DNA from 3 places in the Flavonifractor sp. HCP28S3_F3 genome. Region 3 is predicted to be linked to each of the others. Evidence: riboswitches for the same ligand, from Rfam matches in the RefSeq annotation. Region 3 holds a riboswitch; each other region holds the start of a gene.
What was found. A riboswitch is a leader RNA that binds a small molecule or an ion and turns the genes downstream of it on or off. The one in region 3 is predicted to bind cobalamin.
Positions count from the first base shown of each region.

Region 1: another riboswitch for cobalamin. It lies ahead of ACTNB1_RS09410 (S-layer homology domain-containing protein); the one in region 3 lies ahead of ACTNB1_RS02725 (hypothetical protein).
Region 2: another riboswitch for cobalamin. It lies ahead of ACTNB1_RS04120 (energy-coupling factor ABC transporter permease); the one in region 3 lies ahead of ACTNB1_RS02725 (hypothetical protein).

Region 1 covers NZ_JBQHUF010000009.1:46,615-53,766, reverse strand. Annotated here, with positions in the region: gene ACTNB1_RS09420 (S-layer homology domain-containing protein) at 1-2,244, shown strand, start outside; cobalamin riboswitch at 2,449-2,584, shown strand; gene ACTNB1_RS09415 (homing endonuclease associated repeat-containing protein) at 2,779-3,357, shown strand; cobalamin riboswitch at 3,360-3,584, shown strand; gene ACTNB1_RS09410 (S-layer homology domain-containing protein) at 3,694-7,152, shown strand, end outside.
Region 2 covers NZ_JBQHUF010000003.1:25,646-32,797, reverse strand. Annotated here, with positions in the region: gene ACTNB1_RS04135 (ATP-binding cassette domain-containing protein) at 1-636, opposite strand, end outside; gene cbiQ (cobalt ECF transporter T component CbiQ) at 633-1,412, opposite strand; gene ACTNB1_RS04125 (energy-coupling factor ABC transporter substrate-binding protein) at 1,415-1,705, opposite strand; gene ACTNB1_RS04120 (energy-coupling factor ABC transporter permease) at 1,719-2,438, opposite strand; cobalamin riboswitch at 2,472-2,665, opposite strand; gene ACTNB1_RS04115 (sirohydrochlorin cobaltochelatase) at 2,642-3,424, opposite strand; gene ACTNB1_RS04110 (precorrin-8X methylmutase) at 3,442-4,089, opposite strand; gene ACTNB1_RS04105 (cobyric acid synthase) at 4,091-5,587, opposite strand; gene cobD (threonine-phosphate decarboxylase CobD) at 5,587-6,639, opposite strand; gene cbiB (adenosylcobinamide-phosphate synthase CbiB) at 6,654-7,152, opposite strand, start outside.
Region 3 covers NZ_JBQHUF010000002.1:13,171-20,322, reverse strand. Annotated here, with positions in the region: gene nuoF (NADH-quinone oxidoreductase subunit NuoF) at 1-2,057, shown strand, start outside; gene ACTNB1_RS02730 (NADH-dependent [FeFe] hydrogenase, group A6) at 2,063-3,844, shown strand; cobalamin riboswitch at 3,959-4,144, shown strand; gene ACTNB1_RS02725 (hypothetical protein) at 4,269-4,556, shown strand; gene ACTNB1_RS02720 (glycogen synthase) at 4,635-6,101, opposite strand; gene ACTNB1_RS02715 (DUF6672 family protein) at 7,138-7,152, opposite strand, start outside.

The DNA.
Region 1 (7,152 bases), on a different contig from region 3:
GACAAAGACCTGATCCTTCCCACACGGTTGGATACCTACGGCGATGTACGCATTCAGTGGTCGTCCACTGACACGGATGCGCTGACGGTGCAGACAAATCCGGATGGATCCTACACCGCTACGCTTAACCGCCCGCCGTTCGGTGGCGATCCGTTTACCTTCCCGCTGATCGCCACGGCCCGGTTCAACCGCCTGGATGACTACATGATTCAGGAGGCAACTGCTGAAGGCGCTGTGCAGGACTGGTACGCTGCCATTCGAAAATTCGTTATTACGGTAGCTCCCAATGATGTGGATCAGTCCGCCCAGATCAACGAGGCTCTGGAGAAGTATCCCTCCCTGCTGCGGGACTTTGTGGACAAAGAGACGCCTGTGACTCCCACCCAGGTTACCGCAGATCTGCAAATGCCCACACCTGGCCAGCTGGAGTCTGCCGGTATTCTGCCGGATCGCTATAATCAGAAAGTGTCCATGACCAGCAGCAACACCGATGTGCTGGAATTCAGCGGCTATCACGCTGTGGTCTACCGCCCGCTGCCCAGCAGCCCGGCCGTGGATGTGTCTTATACAGTGCGAATTCTGGATCGCCGCAACAATGCCCTGCTGGGAGAGAAGACGTTTTCCCTGACCGTGCAGCCGTTGACAGAGGATGAAATCAACTCCGCTGCGGCGTTCATGGACAGCGTCTGTACGGAGAACGCCTACTGGAACGGCATCCGCGGCAAGAATACGGATAAGACCCAGGTGACAGAGAATCTGGAACCGTTTGCGGAAGTTTTAAAGGGCGACCAGGGGCAGCCGCAGTATATCTACGGCGCGATCAACCTGACCTTCGGCGGAGCGGAAGTGGATGATCTGCCGGGTTACGACCCGATGAACGCCCAGCCGTGGCGGGAGTATCGCTCCAGCCGTCCCACCGTCATCGCCTGCGAAAATCTCCTGGTCACCCGCCCGGAGTACGACACAAAGGTTACGCTGGACAGTGTCCTGACCCACAGCGCATACGGGAAATACTGGGAGAAATTTGGCAGCAATCCGGCTTACGCGCAGTTTGAACAGTTCTATAAACGCCCGGTTTCTGTGACGGTAACAGTAAAGGGAACCAAGGGCGGAGAGAATCCGAATCCCCAGCCGGAACAGATTCAGGCTACGGTTTCTGTCAGCGGCGGCGGCTTCGAAAACTTTGCTGATTTAAGCGCATACACCTTTACCGGCAGCGGTAGTCAGGACTGGACGGCGTGGGATGCGCTGCAGGCGGCCTTGCGTGAGGCGGGATATCGCTATGAGGGCAGCGGCTCCTATGTCAGCGCTGTGACGGATTCCAACGGCGTTACCCTTTCCGAACTGGAGCATGGCGAAGGCAGTGGTTGGATGTACCGTGTCAACGGTACACTGCCGGAGATAACGCTGAACCAGTATTACCTGAGCGACGGCGATAAAATCACCTTCTTCTATACCGGTGACTACCATACAGTTCCCGGAACTCACGGCTATGACGATAACCAGAAAGCGGCCCAGGCGGTGGAAAAACTCATCAACGCCATCGGAACTGTTACCAAGGACAGCGGCGATAAGATCAAAGCGGCCCGGAAAGCATATGATGCCTTGACCGACACCCAGAAGAAGCTGGTTCGCAACTACAACGTACTGACAGAGGCTGAGGCGGCTTTCGCGGCTCTGGATGCCGGTCTGCCTTTCACGGATGTGGATAAGGATGCCTGGTATTTTGAGGCGGTTCAGTACGTCTATAAAAACGGCCTGTTCAACGGCACCAGTACAACAACCTTCTCCCCTGACGCGGAGATGAGCCGCGCCATGCTGGCTGCCGTGCTGTACCGCCTGGCGGGCTCGCCCGCCGGAGACGGTAAAGCCCCGGCCTTCACCGATGTGGCGCCGGATACCTGGTATACTAACGCCGTAGCCTGGGCCAATGGGAACGGCATCGTCACAGGTTACGGAAATGGTCTGTTCGGTGGCACTGACAGTATCACCAGGGAGCAGCTGGTCGTTATGCTTTACCGTTACGCCAAGTTTATGAAGCATGATACAGCCGCAGCTGGTGATCTCTCGGCATTCACTGACGCCGGGAACGCCAGCGACTGGGCAGTTGAGGCTCTGCGCTGGGCATACGCGGAGGGGCTGATCACCGGGCGTACCGCAACCACTATTGTGCCGCAAGGCACCGCTACTCGGGCCGAAGTGGCCATGATTCTGATGCGTTTTGGCGAGGAACTGGCAAAGTAACTGCCTCCTCGTTGAAGCATACTTCCCTCTCAAGGATCTCCGGGATCCACAGCATCCCCAGCTGTGGATCCCGGAAGTCCGATCCTGAGGAAACAGCAAGTTTGACCCAAAGAACCAGCCCGGCAAAAGTCGGCAGTTGAAGACAAGGGCTGCCATAGGTATCCTTGTCTTCGGATTCCCTTGACAACGTCATAAAAAGCGGATAGAATATTTTCGTGAACAGGTCATATGCTTGACATATGCCAACTGACAAGCCGGTGAGAATCCGGCGCAGTCTTACCTCTACTGTATTTGGCTCCGGCCATAAGCCAGGATTGTCAGCCTGTTCCATGGTAATTGATCAAGGTGGTATCCATTGCCGATTTTTGCAGCCATGCCCATGTATGGGGATGGCCAGGGTTTTTGTACATTTTTGATGTGCAAACGCTCGATTTGCAGGGATCGGCAATGGATATCTGCTTTTTGCCGGCAGACACCATTGTCTGCCGGCTTTTTGTTTTCTGAACCGGCAGCAGATCCCGAAACCGGAAGGGGGTGAAGACCGTCAGCAAGCGAAGACAGGCTCGCCCAGCCAGGCTTACGCCGCAAGAGGCAGAACAATATCGCAATTTGATACAGAAATGGGCACAGCAAGCTCCACCAGAGTACGCAGACAACGGCGAAAAGCACCCTTATACATCTCTTACGCTGTCCAGTGGGCTTGGCAGGGCGGTCTATGCCAGTTATTCCGACGAGGATTTGCTGGCTGTTCTGCACGATGCGGCGTCACGCCTGGGACGTGCGCCCACACAGGATGAGGTCTTTTCTCTGTATCGCATCTACCTGAAAGCGCGGTTTGGTACCTGGCCAGGCGCACTGCGGGCAGCCGGGATGCGGCGATTGCCAACACCGGATTTGATTATGCCGGATTGGTCACAGATGCTGGCGGAGGAGCCGGAGATCTGCGGTGCTCTGGAGGATGTGACCCGCCGCAGATGCCGCCTTGGATACCCGCCGCGCAAACGTGATGTACCGCAGGCGAAGATCCTCTGTGAGCGATTCCGTTCGTGGGAGAACGTAATTGCCGCCGCGGAGCATTTTGAGAAATGGCAGGAGGCGAAGATGGATAACTGACAAGTAAATAGAGCATTTGTTGTGGCCCTGTCTCGGCGGAAGCAGAGGGAGGGATGAACAAGGGAATCGGGTGCAAGTCCCGAACGGTAACCGCCGCTGTAAGCGCCGAGACACCGGATCGTTGACGAAAGTCAGTCACTGGGGAGACCTGGGAAGGCAGATCCGGCGTTGTGGGGAATTTCTCCGGAAGCGCAAGTCAGAAGACCTACAAGGAATGCAAAGGGTCGTCGAAATGCGACCCGACCATGGGAACACGGCTGTGGCGATCATTGGGATCTGTCACGGCATTTTTTATGCCCTGGCAGAGCGACACTCAAAAGGAGAGACGGAGCAAATATGAAGAAACGAGTATTGAGCCTGCTGCTGGTGTTTGTCATGGTACTGGGATTGCTGCCCAGCGGTGTACTGGCGGCGGAGGGCGTAACAGAGGTGTCCAGCCAGGAGGACCTGGCCGGAATGACTGACGGCAGCTATGTCCTGACAGCGGATATTGAACTGAGCGGATGGACAGCCATTGACTTTTCCGGAACCCTGGACGGTAATGGCTACACCATTACTGTGGCCGGCCAGCCGCTGTTTAACACCCTGAGCGGCACCGTACAGAACCTCTGCCTGGACGGTGAAGTAGCAGGCGAGGACGATACCGTAGGTGCGCTGGCCCGCACACAGACAGGCGGAACAGTGAATAACTGCTGGTCTGGGGCCGGATATGATTATACCGCGTGGTGCTTTGCCGGGTTTGTTGGCACCATGGCTGGCGGCACCATTAAAAACTGCCTCTCTACAACGGATAACGCCGACTCCGGCTTTGTTGGTGAGGCGACCGGTCTGCCTGTCATTGAAAACTGCTATTATACCCTCTATGACGCTGTATACAATGGCGACTTTACCGATACGAACAACAAGAAAATCAATGCTGACGAATATCCGTATGCCATGGCGCAGCTGAACGCTGTCCACGAGGCCGGGCTGCTGTACTGGGCTATGGACGAGGGCGGCGTGCCCAAGCCGATTGCTTCAGAGAAACCTGCGGCGGATCGCACGGCACTTCAGGAGCTGTACGACAGGGTAAAGGACAATACAAATGCCGTTCCTGACGAAGAAGATGTTACTTATACATCTGAGAGTTGGGAGGCCTTTGTGGCTGCCCGTGACAAGGCAAAAGCCGTTCTGGACAATGCAGACGCCACCCAGGCCGCCATTGATGGGGCAAGGAAGGATTTGCAGGCGGCAATTGACGGCTTAGTTCCCGACCGCACCACGGCAACGGCGGCGGAACGTGTGGCCCTTCAGGACGAGATCGCAAAAGTGCCCAGTGAAAAGGGCCGGTATACCGATGCCAGCTGGTCTGCCGTACAGGCAGCCCTCAAGCCTGCCAAAAACCTTTTACAGAATCCAGCCGCTACTGCGGAAAAGCTGGCCGAGCAGACTGCTTCCCTGAAAAACGCTGTCGACGCTCTGGTTGAGATCGCAGATCCGGCTGCGGTGACGGAGCTGCCGGAGGGCCAGGAGTGGACGATGATTTCCACAGCCGAGGAGCTGGCGGAGCTTTCGACAAAAGGCGGCGCCGGCTACTATAAACTGAAAAACGACATTGTGGACTATGTGGGTACTTACGATCCGTTTGGTACCCAAATCAAGCCTTTCAATGGTGTGCTGGACGGCAATGGCTTTACCGTAACCTTTGCAGGTGCAGACAAGTATCCGAATCCTGTCATCAACACCCTTGGCCCCAGCGGCGTGATTCAGAACCTGGGTGCCAACGGCAGCATCACCAATGTGCCCCTGGTGGATAAGCTCTATGGTAAGCTGATCAACTGCTATTCCTGGGCGGACACCCAATATGGCGGTCTTGTGGGAACGATGTTCTCCGGCTCTGTCATTGCCAACTGCTATGTGTATCAAATGCCCGGCGGCAGCGGCTCCGGCGGGCTGGTAATGACCGGAAACGGCGGACATATTCTCCACAGCTACTGGCCGGAGGGAAAAGCAATTGGCACTGATACCGGTACTTCCATGGTGGACAGTCAGGACGTCGCCAAGCAAAAAGAGGACAGCTTCCGCGCCATGCTCAACACACACCGCTATGGCGGCATGGAGTGGCACCAGAGTGACAAGGGCCTTCCCTGGCTGGGGGAGGAGCAGGAGTATGTCAAGCCCGACTTCAAGGCTGTAACCGTTACAAACCTGATTACCGAGGAAACTGCCTCGATTGAAGAGCCGGATGATGTGCTGAAGGTAAGCGTATTCGGCGAGCAGGGCGGCGATGTAGCCGCGCTGACCATTGACGGCTACCAGGGCGATCAGCTGGAGTGGGAGACCCCCTCACACGCCACCGATGCCCCCATCATGGTATATTATGACAAAGACTCGGAGCAGACCAGAGTATGGGTGCGCGATGCCGGTACGGTGACGGTCACGGCGTTCTTGAAGGGGACAGAAGGTGCGCCGCGAAAGGAGCTCCAGTCCTTCCAGATCGAGGCCAAGGTGCCCAGCTATTTTGATCTGAAGCTGAAGATTGGCGGCGAGGACTATACCAATAAGACCTATGCGGTGGAGGGCAGCCAGGGCTTTGAGCTGGTTCCCTATGTATCGGTAGAAGGAAAGGAGATCCCGGTTTATTACGGACTCTTCGATTGGGAGAGCAGTAATTCAAGTGCGATCCATGTGGATTCCGATGCCTGGGTGACCATCTATAAAGAAGGAACTGCCAACCTGACGGCGTCCCTCAACGGCGTCTCCGCCGCCGTCCGGGTAACGGCCGGCTACACAGCAGCCACCGGCATCAAGTGCCTGTTTGAGGGAGAATATACCATTCACCGCCGCAGTCCCAACTCCGTCGGACAGAACGGCACCCCCGGCGAGGCCAGCTTCAACCCGCTGCGCCATGTGGATGAAAATGGAGAAGCAATTGTGGGCAGCGAGGAGCATATGGCCCAGGTGGAGCCCGAAGGGGCTACCTATGCCGGCAGCTACGATGTCACCACAAGCGACAAAACCATTATGGAATTCCAGAGCGCTCTGGTACAAAACCTGATTCCCATGAAGGCAGGGATGGTCAACGTCACCGTCACTACCAAAGATCCCAAACTGGATAAACAGTTTACGGATACCAGGGAAGTAACGCTGAACTACCTCAATCCCCTGCAATCCTTGACTGCGGAGAAAACAGAACTGACCGTCAAGGTGGGTGAGACCATCGACGCCGGACTGATTTTCACCGGCGAGAACGATACCAAATGGCCGGAGAAGTATCCCAAGGGTCTCCACGTCTCCGAGAGCTACATGACCTGGGAGCAGAGCGGCGAAGGCCAGGTGCTTGCCTACCGCAGCTATCCCGTCATCATGCAGGGCGATGAAGACTTCTCCCTGGAAGAGGGCACTGTTTCCAACGACCAGTGGCTCATCAAGGGCGTAAAGGAAGGAACCGTCACCCTCAAAGGCACCGCCAAGGATACCACCAACGGCACCAAAACCATTGAACTCACGGTTCATGTGAAGGCCGGCGACCCCGCCCTCAACAAACCGGTAGAGGAGCAGGTGGCCGATGCCCTGGCCAAGACCGGCGCATACCAGCTCAATGCCCTGAACAACGCTCCTGCCTTCCTTCAGGAGTGGAGCATCCTGGGCTTGGCCCGGGCAGGCATCGAAGTGCCCGAAAATTTCTATGAGACCTACTATGCCTCCGCCTATGAAAAGGTGCAGGAGCAGAAAAAGGTAAGCTCCCGCCCCTGGGACAATAAGATCACCGAGACCCAGCGGCTGGCCCTGGCTCTGACCGCCATCGGTAAGGAT
Region 2 (7,152 bases), on a different contig from region 3:
GTAGGCGTAGTCGCAGTAGAGGGGGACGATATCCATATCATGGGTGGCAATCAGGATGGTCATGTCCAGGCTGTCCCGCAATTGGACCAGCAGACGCATGATCTCCGTTACTCCCTGGGGATCCAGTCCGGCGGTGGGCTCGTCGAGAATGAGCACCTCCGGCTCCATCACCAGCACCCCGGCAATAGCCACCCGCTTCTTCTGGCCGTAGGACAGGGCGTGGGTGGGTCGGTCCCGCAGGCCGGAGGTACCGGTACGCTCCAGGGCCTCCTCCACCCGGCGGCGGACCTCCTCCGGCTCCAGTCCCAGATTCACTCCGCCGAAGGACACGTCCCGATACACGTCGGCGGAGAAGAGCTGGTCGTCCGGGTCCTGGAACACGATGCCCACCCGCCGGCGCAGGGCGGTCAGCCCCTTCCGGTCGTAGCGCACTGGCTGCCCGTCCAGCAGCACCTGCCCGCTCTTGGGGGTGAACACCCCGTTGAGGTTGAGGAACAGAGTGGATTTTCCCGCCCCGTTGGCCCCCAAAATGCCGGTGATGCTCCCCCGCTGTGCGGACAGCGTAATATGGTCCAGAGCGGTGGTTCCGTCCTCATAGGCGTAACACAGCTCTCTTGTTTCGATCGCGGGATTCATCCTACCGCCATCCTTTCCAAACATAGCACGAGCAGTTGTCCTCCAACTACCCCCACCGTCACCGGGATCAGCCACAGGCCGGGCGTATAGTCTCCGGCCAGGGTGGTGAGACTGCCGGCATACCCCCTTGACTCCAGGGCGGTATAAATGCTCTGGGCCTTGCGCCAGGCCCGGAGAAAGACCATGGAGGACAGCTCACCCAGGGAACGCACCGACCGGCGGAAGCCCTGATAGCCCAGACGGGATTCCTGGGCCAGACGGATGTTGGACGCCGTCTCCGCCAGCACGAAAATGAAGCGGTAAATGAGCTCCATCAGCTCCACCAGCAGCCGGGGCACGTGGAGCTTCTCCAGCGCCATGGTCAGGTCTGTGACCGGAGTGTTGAGGGACAAGAAGTACATGCACCCCACAGCGCCCATGGCTTTGCAGAACAACCGGGCTCCCTGGTACAGGTCTCCGGCGGTAAAGCCCCACAGCCGCTCTCCCACCGGGATGGCGGCCACGACCACCGTTCCCGCCGGGTAGCTGTGGATCAAAATCGTGATCCCGCCGATCACCAGGAAGGCCAGAGGCACCTTCAGGAAGTGGAGGTAGACCCTGACCGGCAGGCCTCCCAGGGCGGTAATGAGGATCCCCATCACCACCACCGTGGTCAGGCCCACCCACACGCTGTCGCAGCACAGGCACACCACCAGAGCCACCGCCGCCAGCGCCAGCTTGGGCAGGGGGGAAACCCGGCGCAGCCGGGACTGATAGGCGTAGCGGTCGGTGCCCATGGTCACTTCTCTCCCTTATTTTTATCGGATTTGGTTAACCGGCCCAGTACAAAGCCCACAACGCCCGCGCCGATGGCGGCCTGGAGTGCAAAGAGGAGGGACTCTACTTCGCCGCTGGCGGGCTCCAGAATGGGCTCGAACCAGGGCTCATAATCGGGATTCAGCTCTGTAATGGCCTCCTCGGCCGCGCCGTCGGCCCCGCCGAACTCGGCGTTGGGCAGCAGCCACAGGGGCACAGCGGCCAGGGCAATCACCAGAAGAATAAGGATCAAATTTTTCTGCCAAACTTTCATGTCCGTTCCCTCCTCACAGCACCCGCAGCTCCTGGAGCTGGGCCTTGCTGTACTTTTCCAGCACGTTGAAGATCACCACGGTGAGCAGACCCTCGGCGATGGCCAGAGGTATCTGCGTGACGGCGAAGATGGTAAGGAACTTCACCATACCGCCGTTTACGATCCCCAGTTGGAGGGAGGTAATCACGTAAGTAAACAGATCTCCCAGGGCGGCAGCGGCAAACACCGCCACGGCGGCGGGGGCATTGACCTTGCGCAGCAGCTTGTAGACCACCCAGGACAGGATGGGCCCGGCAATGGCCATGGAGAAGGTGTTGGCCCCCAGGGTGGTGAGGCCGCCATGTGCCAGCAGCAGGGCCTGGAACAGCAGAACGATAAGGCCCAGCACCGCCATAGTCAGGGGCCCAAACAGGATGGCGCCCAGGCCCACGCCGGTGGGGTGGGAGCAGGAGCCGTTGAAGGAGGGGATTTTCAGCGCGGACAGCACAAAGGCGAACGCTCCGCACATGGCCAGCAGGATCTTGGCCCGGGGTGCCTGTTCAATCCGTCTCTTAATGGAGAAGAAGCCCGCCACCACGAAGGGAATACACACCGCGCCCCACAGCAGGCACCAGTTTACCGGCAGGTAGCCCTCGGCGATATGCATGGCCCCGGCATTTACGGTGAACATCCCCGCCAATGCCGCCAGCATCCCCACCGTGAGGAGCATCTGATTTCGTTTGGATCGTCTCATAATCATTCATCCTTTCCTATCACTCGTAGGTATTTGGATCTCCGGACCGGGCAAGGTCTTCCGGCTCGAGCCTCTCTGCCGCCGCGCGTCTTCCCAGGTCTCCCCAGTGACATGGTGCCCGACGGCTCTTCTCTTACGGCAGCGGGACTGCGCGGGAATTGCACCCGACTTCCCTTTTCCCGGCCCCATCTATCTCAACAGGCTTATGCCTGGACCTGTCTGGCGTGCTCCACGAACATAGCCCGTACCCGTGGATATTCGCCCAAACCGGTGAGGACACAGCTGGTCTGATAGCCCATGCCCTCCAGAATGTTTTTCCAGGAGTCAGGCTCATCGCCGGCCAGGTCGTTTTTGGCGTGGTCACCGGCCACTGTCATGAGGGGCCGCAGCTCCACCTCTTTTACCTGGGGGCGCTCCTTCAGCCGCCGGAGGACAGCGTCAAAGTTGGGGTAACCCTCCACGGTGCCTACAATGACGTCGCTCCGACCCAGGTCGTGGAATGCATACTCCATCAGAGCATAGGCGGAATTGGCCTGATGCTCCGAGCCGTGGCCCATGTAGACTACCGCCCGTTCCTCGCTCCTGGGCGGCAGGATCTCCATCAGGGCGCGCCCCAGATCCAGGTAGTCCTCCGCTGCCGTCAGCAGGGGCACCCCCACCGTCAGCTTGTCAAACCGGCCCCGGAACTGCTCCGCCTGATCGGCCAGCTTATGGTACTCCTCCCCGTTCATCACGTGGGTGGGCTGGATCAGGATATCGGTATATCCCTCTCCGGCCAGCCGCTCCAAGGCGGTGGGCACGTCGTCGATCTCCACACCCCGCTCCCGTTTCCAGCGGCGCAGAATCATGCCGCTGGTAAAGGCCCGTCGGAGGGTACGCTCCGGAAAGGCGGCGGCCAGGTCCCGCTCGATGGCCGCGATATTTTTCTCTAAGGTATCGGCATAGCTGGTGCCGAAGGACACCGCCAGCAGGGCTTTTCCTTCCATGGTACTTCCTCCTGTGTTCATTCCCGGGCGTTGTTGCTGGCCTGGTAGAGCAGGGCGTTGCAGATAGCGGCGGCGATATTGCTGCCACCCTTGCGGCCCCGGGCCACAATGTGGGGGGTGTCCATGGTGAGGAGCAGTTCCTTGCTCTCCACCACATTGACGAAGCCCACCGGCACACCGATGATCAGGGCCGGAGCCCACTTGCCCTCCTCAATGAGCTCGCAGGCCCGCACCAGGGCGGTGGGGGCGTTGCCCACGGCCAGGATCACAGGGCCCTCCAGCGCCGCCGCCCGCTCCATGGACACGGTGGCCCGGGTCTCTCCCCGTGCCTTGGCCTCAGCGGCCACGTCGGGGTCGGACATAAAGCACACCGCTTTCCCGCCGAACTTCTCCAGCACCTTCTTGTTGACGCCGGAGAAGGCCATCTGGGTGTCGGTGACGATGGTACAGCCGCCCTTGATGGCGGCGATGCCCTTTTCCACCGCTCCGTCGGAAAATACCAGGTTGTCGGCATAGTCAAAGTCGGCGCTGGTGTGGATGGCCCGTTTAATGACGGGCAGCTGGTCGGCGGGGAACACCCGGTCGCCCAGCTCCTGGCCGATGATCTCCATGCTCCGCTCCTCGATATCGGCGGGAGCCACCCGCTGCAATTCTACTTTTTTCATATTATCTCTCTCCGTTCAGGATGCGGTAAATCTGTTCCATATCCAGGCTGGCCCGGAGGCCCTCCGCCAGCTTGTCGTACTGAAGCTGGGCGTAGGCCTGCCAGTCCACGCTGGCCGCCTGCCGATCCAGGCCCTTGGCCTTCAGCAGGCAATTCACCAGGGCGGCGGCGCACTCGGCCTTATCGAAGATGCCGTGGACGTAGCAGCCCCACACGTTCCCGGCGGTGAGCCCGTCGGTGTGGGACGCCCCGGTCTGGTCGGTAAAGCCCACCAGAGGCTGGGCGGTGCTGCTGGTGCGGCCCATGTGGATCTCGTAGCCCTCAAAGGGGACGCCGCTCAGATCCGCAAAGATACCCTCCAGGCCCTTGAAGGAGCCGGTGACACGGGTGCGGGTCTTCTCGCCCTGGAAAATGGTCTCGGCGGGCAGCAGACCCAGGCCCTTGAGGGTGCCGCCGCTTTCCACCCCGTCGGGGTCGGAGACGGTCTGGCCCAGCATCTGATAGCCGCCGCAGATGCCCACCACCGCGCCGCCCTTGGCGGCGTGCTTGAGGATGGCGCCCTCCAGGCCGCTCTGCCGCAGCCAACGCAGGTCGTCCATGGTGTTCTTGGTACCGGGAAGGATGATGAGGTCGGGGTTCCCCAGCTCCTTTACGCTGCCCACGTACCGGAGGGTGACCTCGTCCATCCGCTCCAGGGGGTTGAAATCGGTAAAGTTGGAAAGTCGGGGCAGGCGGATGACGGCGATATCCACCAGACCCACCTTGCCGCTCTTGGACAGGCGGGTGGACAGGGAGTCCTCATCGTCCACATCCACGTCCAGCATAGGCACCACGCCCAGCACCGGCTTGCCGGTGAGCTCCTCCAGCTGGCCCAGGCCGGGACGGAGAATTTCCACATCGCCCCGGAATTTGTTGATAATCAGACCCTTTATCAGCTCCTGCTCGTCAGGCTCAAGCAGCTTCACCGTGCCGTAGAGGGAGGCGAACACGCCGCCTCGGTCGATATCGCCGCACAACAGCACCGGAGCGTTGGCTCGCTTGGCCATGCCCATGTTGACGATGTCGTCCTGCCGCAGGTTGATCTCCGCCGGGCTGCCAGCCCCCTCGATGACGATGATGTCGTACTCCGCCGAGAGGGACTCATAGGCGGCCATCACCTCAGGAATGAGCGTCTTGCGGTAGTGGAAGTACTCTCCCGCCGGCATGGTGCCCCGGGGCACACCGTTGACGATGACCTGGGAGCCCACATTGCTGGTGGGTTTGAGCAGGATGGGGTTCATCCGGGCGTCGGGGGCCACCCCGGCCGCCTCGGCCTGCACCACCTGAGCCCGGCCCATCTCCAGGCCGTCAGGGGTGATGGCGGAGTTCAGGGCCATGTTCTGGGACTTGAAGGGGGCCACCTTGTAGCCGTCCTGCTTGAAGATGCGGCACAGGCCTGCCGCCAGCAGGGACTTGCCTGCGTTAGAGGCGGTACCCTGGAGCATGATCGCCTTTGCCATTACAGCACCTCTTTCAGGGCGGCCAGCAGCCGCCGGTTTTCTTCCCCGCCTTTGACGCACACCCGGTACCAGTCGGGGCCCAGGTTGTGGTAGTTGGCGCAGGAGCGAATCAAAATGCCCTTTTGGAGCAGTTTTTCCTTCAAATTTGTAATCTGTTCCAGGCGAAACAGCAGATAGTTAGCCTGGGAGGGCACCACGTCGCACCCCAACTCTGTTAGTCCTGCCGCCAGGATGGGCCGCTCCCGGGCCACCAGCGCCCGGGCTCCCTCCGGCCAGTCTGGACAGAGCGTGAAGGCGGCGGTTCCCGCCGCCTGGGCGGGAGCGGATACACTCCACGGCTGGGCGAAGCCGCTCAGCCGTTCCAGCAAGTCACAATCCGCCGACAGGCCGTAGCCCAGCCGCAGACCGGCCATGGCATAGCTTTTGGTGAAGGCCCTCAGGAGGAACAGGTGGGGGAACTCCGCCAGATAAGGAGCCAGCCCCTTTCCGCCCTCGTCGGCTAGGGGGAGAAAGCACTCGTCCACCACCAGCCGGGCGCCCACAGCTTCGCACTTCCGGGCAATTTCCACCAGCAGATCGGTGGAAATGAGCCGCCCGGTGGGGTTGTTGGGGGTGCACAGGAACACCAGCTCTATCTCGGGGGTAACGGCCTCTACAAAGCCCTCGTCCAGGTCGAAGTCCCGGTCGCTGTCCAGAGCGTACCGCTCTACCTGACAGCCTACGCAGGACAATGCCCCTTCATACTCGGAAAAGGTGGGTGCGGTAAGCAGCGCCCTTTTGGGCCGGAGGGCGAAGGCCAGCCGGAAAATCAGGTCGGCTGCTCCGTTACCGCAGATCACCTGCTCCGCCTCCACCCCGTCGTGGGCGGCGATGGCCTGCCGCAGCTGGCGGCACAGGGCGTCGGGATAGGAAGATCCGTCCGCCTGGGCGGCGGCCTGCGCCGCCTGGTCAGGTGTCCCCAATGGATTTAAATTTGTGGAAAAGTCCAGCACCGCGCCGCCGTAACGGCTCCGGGCGGTGAGCACGTCCCCGCCGTGGGTGTATTCAGCCATGGTTTGTTCCTCCTTTACGGGAACAGCAAAATCAGCAGCGGCACACCGCAGAACAGAAGCAGGGCGAAAAAGGCGGTGGCGTACAAAATGCGCCCCGAGCGCAGGATATCCAGCGGCTCGATGGGCCGCTGATCGTCCCCGATATAGGGCTTCTCCACCAGCTTGCCGAAGTAGAAGTTGGGTCCCGCCAGCCGCAGCTGGAGGGCGCCGGCGCAGGCGGCCTCGGTGTGGGCGGAGTTGGGGGACTTGTGGTTTTTCCGGTCCCGCTTGAACACCCGCCAGGCGTTTTTCCCGTCATACCCCGCGGCGGCGCTCCCCAGGCACATGAGCACCCCGGCAATGCGGGCGGGGAAAAAGTTCAGGATATCGTCGAATTTGGCCGCAGCACGGCCAAAATACAGATATTTGTCGTTCTTGTAGCCCACCATGGAGTCCATGGTGTTGGCCGCCTTGTAGAACATGCCCAGGGGCGCCCCACCGATGGCCAGGAAAATGAGGGGAGCGATCACGCCG
Region 3 (7,152 bases):
TGGCCAACGTGGCCCCCATCATCCTCAACGGGGCGGCCTGGTATGCCTCCTTCGGCACCGAGAAGAGCAAGGGCACCAAGGTCTTTGCCCTGGCGGGCGCCATCGTCAACGCCGGCATCATCGAGGTGCCCATGGGCACCGTGCTGGGCGACATCGTGTACAAGATCGGCGGCGGCATCGTGGACGGCAAGGGCTTTAAGGCCATCCAGTCCGGCGGCCCCTCCGGCGGCTGCCTGACCAAGGAGCACCTGAACGTGACGGTGGACTACGAGTCCCTGTCCGCCCTGGGAGCCATCATGGGCTCCGGCGGCCTGATCGTCATGAACGAGGACACCTGCATGGTGGACACCGCCCGGTATTTTATGGACTTCATCCGGGACGAGAGCTGCGGCAAGTGCCTGCCCTGCCGGGTGGGCACCAAGCGGATGCTGGAGATCCTGGAGCGGATCACCCAGGGCAAGGGCCAGGAGGGCGACATCGAGATGCTGGAGGAGCTGGCCTCCACCCTGCAGCAGACCGCCATGTGCGGCCTGGGCCAGACCGCTTCCAACCCCGTTCTGTCCACCATCCGCTACTTCCGGGAGGAGTACGAGACCCACATCAAGGCCAAGCACTGCGACGCCGGGGTGTGCTCCGAGCTGTATACCTCCCCCTGCCGCAATGCCTGTCCCGCCGGGGTCAACGTGCCCGGCTACCTGTCCCTGGTGGCCTCCGGCCGTCTGGGGGACGCCTACCGGCTCATCCGTCAGGACAATCCCTTCCCCGCTGTCTGCGGCCGTGTGTGTACCCACCCCTGCGAGCAGCATTGCCGCCGCTCCCAGGTGGATGAACCCCTGGCCATCTGCTCCATCAAGCGGTTCGTGGGCGACCACGTGCTCAGCGGCGAGTATGAAGTACCCCCCGTCAAGCCCAACCCGCCCACCGGCAAGCATGTCTCGGTGGTGGGCGCCGGTCCCTCCGGCCTCACCTGCGCCTACTATCTGGCCAAGCTGGGCCACAAGGTGGACGTGTACGAGGCCGATGCCGTGGCCGGCGGCGTGCTGTACTGGGGCATCCCCGAGTACCGCCTGCCCAACGAGGTGCTGGCCAAGGAAATCGCCGCCATTGAGGAGGCGGGCGTCACCATCCATACCAATTCCCGCATCGGCTCCCGTGCCGGCTGCATCATGACGGTCAACGAGCTCATGGAGCGCAGCGACGCAGTGTACATGGCCATCGGCACCCAGAAGCCCATGCGCATGGACGTTCCCGGCGAGGACCTGGAGGGCGTGGAAAGCGGTCTGGCCTTCCTGCGCCGGGTGGGCCTCCATGTGGACCGCACCGTGCCCCGCCGTCTGGTGGTCATCGGCGGCGGCTCCACCGCCATGGACTGCGCCCGCACCGCCCGCCGCCTGGGGGCGGAGGAGGTCACCGTGGCCTACCGCCGCACGGTGGACGAGATGCCCGCCGGCGCGGAGGAGGTTGCCGAGGCCCGGGAAGAGGGCATCAACCTCATCGAGCTGGCCTCTCCCGTGGAGATCCTGGGGGAGAACGGCAAGGTCACCGGCATCCGGCTGGTCCGCCGGGAGCTGGCCGACTTCGGCAAGGACGGCCGCATGCGCAGCCGCCACATCCCCGGCTCCGAGTTTGACATCCCCTGCGACGGGGTGGTGGCCGCCGTCAACCAGGGTCTGGACGCCAACACCCTGCCCACCGACGAGGGCGGCAAGAACTTTGCCACCGACCGCTTCACCGGTGAGACCAAGCGGCCCGGCATGTTTGCCGGCGGCGACGCGGCCGCCCACGGCAGCCGGGTGGTCATCAACGCCATCGCCGACGGCAAGAAGGCCGCCGCGGGCATCGACCGCTATCTGGGCGGCGCCGGCGTGCTGAACAAGGGCGAGGAGATCGACATCCCCGTCATCCCCGTGGGCGACGTGGAAGCCCACGACCGCTTCCCCACCCGCTGCCTGGGCGTGGAAGACCGGGTGGACAATTTCCGCGAGGTGGCCCAGGGCTACCACAATCTGGACGCCATGGCCGAGTGCCTGCGCTGCCTGCACTGCGATAGGAGGTAAGGAAGATGCTGAATCTGACCATCAACGGAAAGCCGTGTCAGGCCCAGGAGGGCTCCACCATCCTGGAGGCCGCCCGGCAGAACGGCATCCACATCCCCTCCCTTTGCTACCTGAAGGACGTCCACCAGTACGGCACCTGCCGCATCTGCGTGGTGGAGGTGGAGGGCATGCGCAACCTCCAGGCCTCCTGCATGGTGAAGGCCAGGGAGGGCATGGTGATCCACACCAACAGCCCCAAGGTAAGAGCCAAGCGGAAGATGCTATACGAACTGCTGATTTCCAACCACCCCAAGGACTGCCTGTCCTGTTCCCGGAACCAGAGCTGCGAGCTCCAGGCTCTGGGCCAGGAGCTGGGAGTCACCGAAGCCCGCATTTCCGGCGAGATGGGTCCCTGCCATGTGGACGTGTCCCCCTCCATCACCCGGGACACCTCCAAGTGCATCCTGTGCCGCCGGTGCGTCACGGTCTGTAACCAGATCCAGGAGGTGGGGGCCATCAACGCCCAGAACCGGGGCTTTGACACCGTCATCTCCCCCGCCATGGGCCTGCCCCTCAACTCCACCGCCTGCGCTATGTGCGGCCAGTGCGTCTCCGTCTGCCCCACCGGGGCTTTGACCGAGACCGACGCCATCCAGCCTGTCTGGCGGGCCCTGGAGGATGAGAAGAAGGTCACCGTCATCCAGGTGGCCCCCGCGGTCCGTGCCGCTCTGGGCGAGGAGTTCGGGATGCCCACCGGCACCCGCTGCACCGGCAAGATCGCCGCCGCCCTCCACGCCCTGGGCTTTGACCACGTATTCGATACCGACTTTGCCGCCGACCTGACCATCCTGGAGGAGGGCACCGAACTGCTCCAGCGGCTGAAGTCTGCCCTCACCGGCGGGGATGCGGTGCTGCCTATGCTCACCTCCTGCTCCCCCGGCTGGATCAAGCACATCGAGCACGCCTTCCCCAATGAGCTGGACCACCTGTCCACCTGCAAGTCCCCCCACACCATGATGGGGGCCCTGGTGAAGTCCTTCTACGCGGAAAAGGTGGGCATCGACCCGGCTGACATCTACATGATCTCCGTCATGCCCTGCACCGCCAAGAAGTACGAGATCCAGCGTCCGGAGATGGAGGTGGTGGGCCGCCGGGACGTGGACGCGGTGCTCACCACCCGGGAGCTGGCCCGGATGATTAAATCCGCCGGCATCGACTTTGTTAACCTGCCCGACGAGAAGTTTGACGATCCCCTGGGCCTGTGCTCCGGCGCTGCCGACATTTTCGGCGTCACCGGCGGCGTGATGGAGGCCGCCCTGCGCACCGTGTACGAGCTGACCACCGGTCGGGAGCTGCCCTTCGACGGCCTCCACGTGGCCCCCATTGTGGGCCTGGAGCTGGTAAAGGAGGCGGCAGTGACCTTTGAGAACGTGCTGCCCGAGTACTCCTTCCTGGAGGGCGTCACCGCCCGCATTGCGGTCACTTCCAGCCTGAAGGGGGCGGACATCCTCATGCGGGACGTAGCGGCAGGCACCTCCCCCTACCACTTTATCGAGGTCATGGGCTGTCCCGGCGGCTGTATTAACGGCGGTGGCCAGCCCCGGAACCGGGAGGAGGGCTACCGGGAGAAGCGGATGCGGGCCCTGTACAGCGAGGACGAGTCCAAGACCCTCCGTAAGAGCCACGAGAACCCCGATCTGCTGAAGCTGTATGAGGAGTACCTGGGCCAGCCCTGCGGTCACAGGTCCCATGAGCTGCTCCACACCACCTATACCCCCAGAGGACTGTATAACGAACTGGTCAAGTGACTGGAACAGAAGCGGGCGGACGCCAAGGCGCCCGCCCGCTTCCGGCATACATATGTGCTCGGTGCTCGTGGGCCTTGACAAGCACCAGTCCCATCCCTTAGAATGGATTTAAAGATAAAACAGCCCTCCAAGTGCCCAGTTCTGCTGGGTGAAAAGGGAATCGGGTGTAAATCCCGAGCGATCCGGTCACTGTAAACGGGGAGCGAGCCGCAGCACCGCCATTGTCCCGCCCACGGGACGAGAAGGCGCGGCAAGCGTGGAGCCGTGAGCCAGGAAACCTGCTTGGAACGGGCGGATGGGAATCTTCCGCAGAAAGAGGCCTGTCCAGCGTTGTCGCGCTTTGACAGCCTGGCAGTCCGCTTTCTCCGGAAAGCGGACTTTTTTATTGCCCCGGCGGGCATACGGACGAAAGGAGGAGCACACCATGCAAAAAAAGACACAGCGGCATCCCTTCCGCGACTGGGCAAAGCGGCCTCAGCCGAGAACTGCTCGCCCGTCTCAGCCGGTGCTTCCCCTAACGCCGGAGCAGCAGGCTCAGCTGGCGGTGCTGGAGGCTCTGCGCACCCGACTGGGACGCATGCCGCTGCGGGAGGAGCTGCCCCCCTATCTGCGCATGGGATTGGCCGCCTCCTTTGGCTCTCTGGGCAGCGCCTTCCGGCAGGCAGACCGTATTTCCCCATCCCGCTCGGTCACACCGGAAGCAAAGTCCTGAAGGCACGTTGATACAAAAAACCTGCCGCAGATGATCTGCGGCAGGTTTTTTACGTGTATTATGTCAGCGTTCAGCGTCTTACCACTGAGTCAGTTCCAGATACAGGTCCTTGTACTGTCTGGCCGACCGCTCCCAGGAGACGTCCTTCGCCATATCCCGCTGGACCACCTCGTCCCAGTGATAGCGGTTGTTGAAGTAGAGGGTCTTGGCCCGGTTGATGGCGCCCAGCAGCAGGCCCGCGTCATACCGGTCAAAGGTAAAGCCGTTGCCCTCGCCGTTGAACTCGTTGTAGGGCTCCACGGTGTCCTTCAGTCCGCCGGTCTCCCGGACAATGGGCAGGGTGCCGTAGTGCATGGCGTTGAGCTGGGTCAGTCCGCAGGGCTCAAAGCGGGAGGGCACCAGCAGGGCGTCAGCACCGGCGTAGATGCGGTGAGCTCTCCCCTCGTCATACTGAATGCAGGCGCTGAAGGTACCCTTGTAGGCTCCCTCGTAGCCCCGGAAGGCGTCCTCGTACTGCTTGTCACCGGTACCCAGAACCACCACCTGTGTGTTGCCGTCCAGCACCTGGGGAATGATGGCGTTGACCAGGTCCAGCCCCTTCTGATTGGTAAGACGGGAGATCAGGCCAATGACAAACTTACCAGTATCCTGCTCCAGGCCCAGTTCCTTCTGGAGAGCCAGCTTGTTGGCCATCTTGTGGTCCAGCACGTTGCCCAGGCCGTAGTTTTCCGCCAGGGCGGGATCGGTCTCCGGGTTCCACATGTCGTAGTCAATGCCGTTGACGATGCCCCGAAGCTTGCCGCTGTGATAGCGCAGGTGGTCCTCCAGCCGCTCGCCATATTCGCTGGTCTGGATCTCCCAGGCGTAGGTACCGCTGACGGTAGTGATGCGGTCGGCGTAGGCCAGGCCGCCCTTGAGCATGTTGGCCTCCACCCAGTCCTGCTTCAGAGCGCCCATGCCGAACGCCTCGTCAGGCAGGCCGGACCAGTACTGGATGGTGGGGATGTTGTACACACCCTGGAAGCGGAGGTTGTGGATGGTGATGACCGACTTGGCGCGGCCAACCGGGGAATCCTTGAACAGGGTGCGCAGATACACCGGCACCAGAGCGGCCTGCCAGTCGTGGCAGTGGACCACGTCGGGAATCCAGTTCATATAGTTCAGGGCAGCCAGAGCGGCCTTGCTAAAGAAGCAGTACTTGGGGATGTCGTCCACCAGATTGGTGTAGGGGTTGCCCCAGGAGAAGAACTCCTCATTGTCGATGAAGTCGTACACGACGCCGTCCCAGATGTACTCCATGATCCCCACGTAGTAATTGCGTCCGGTCTTGCCCAGGTCCATGTAGAACTCGCCCCGGTAGACCATTTTGTTCTGATACTCCTGAGGGATGCAGGCATAGCGGGGCAGAATCACCCGGACGTCACAGTTCAGCCGGGCCAGCTCCCGGGGCAGAGCGTACATTACATCCCCCAGGCCTCCCGTCTTGACAAAGGGATGACACTCCGAACCGATGAATGCCACGCTCCGGCGGGGCAGGTTGGGCACTTCCTGCACAGGTGCGGTCTCCACCACAGGGGCAGCCTTCTCCTCCACGGGAGCAGCCTCCACCACAGGAGTTGTCTTCTCCTCAACGGGAGCGGTCTTTTCCTCAACAGGGGCAGCTTTCTTCACAGCAGAGCTCTTCTTGGCAGCAGCCGTCTTCTTCGGGGCAGAAGCAGTTTTCTTCTCCGCAGCGGCGGTCTTCTTGGCTGCGGGAGCAGCCTTCTTTCTGGTCGTCTTTTTGGGCGTGGGCTCCGCCTTTTCCTCGGCGGGAGCAGCCTTTTCCACCTCAGGGGCAGCCTTCTCCACCACGGGGGCGGCCTTCTCCACCACGGGGGCGGCCTTCTCCACTACGGGGGCGGCCTTCTCCACTACGGGGGCGGCCTTTTCCACTACGGGGGCGGCCTTTTCCACTACGGGGGCGGCCTTCTCCACTACGGGGGCGGCCTTCTCCTCCACGGGAGCGGCCTTCTCCACTACAGGATCGGCCTTCTCCACCACAGGGGCAGCCTTCTCCACCACATGGGCAGCCTTCTCCTCCACGGGAGCGGCCTTTTCCACTACGGGGGCAGCTTTTCCCACTGCGGGAGTAGTCTTCGACGCCGCAGTCTCAGTTTTCTTTTTGGATGCGGTCTTCTTTACGTTCATGGAATCCGCTTTTTCACGTGCCATCATGAACCTTCCTTTCACACATTGCTATCATCATCAGGCCCTGGCGCCTCTACCGGAACAGGAGGCAGCACAAAGGCAGGTCTTTGCTATCGGCAAAAATATAACTCATCAGCCTCAGTTTTGACAGCCCTTTTTGGCAGATTTCAGGCAAAAACCATATTTTTACCAAACAAGGCCAGATGGACGGCCTCTTTTTCTTCCATACGAACCGGAATTGGTCTGCGGGTTCTCCTGTATCATACCACACTGGTGCAAATTTGGACAGATGGAAGTGCTTGCCTTTTATAGAACCTGCATCCAAACTCACAGGTACAACTCAAAGATAAAGCGACCCTGTCTGCTTCATGCAGACAGGGTCGCTTTTGTACGATCAGAAATCGCCCAT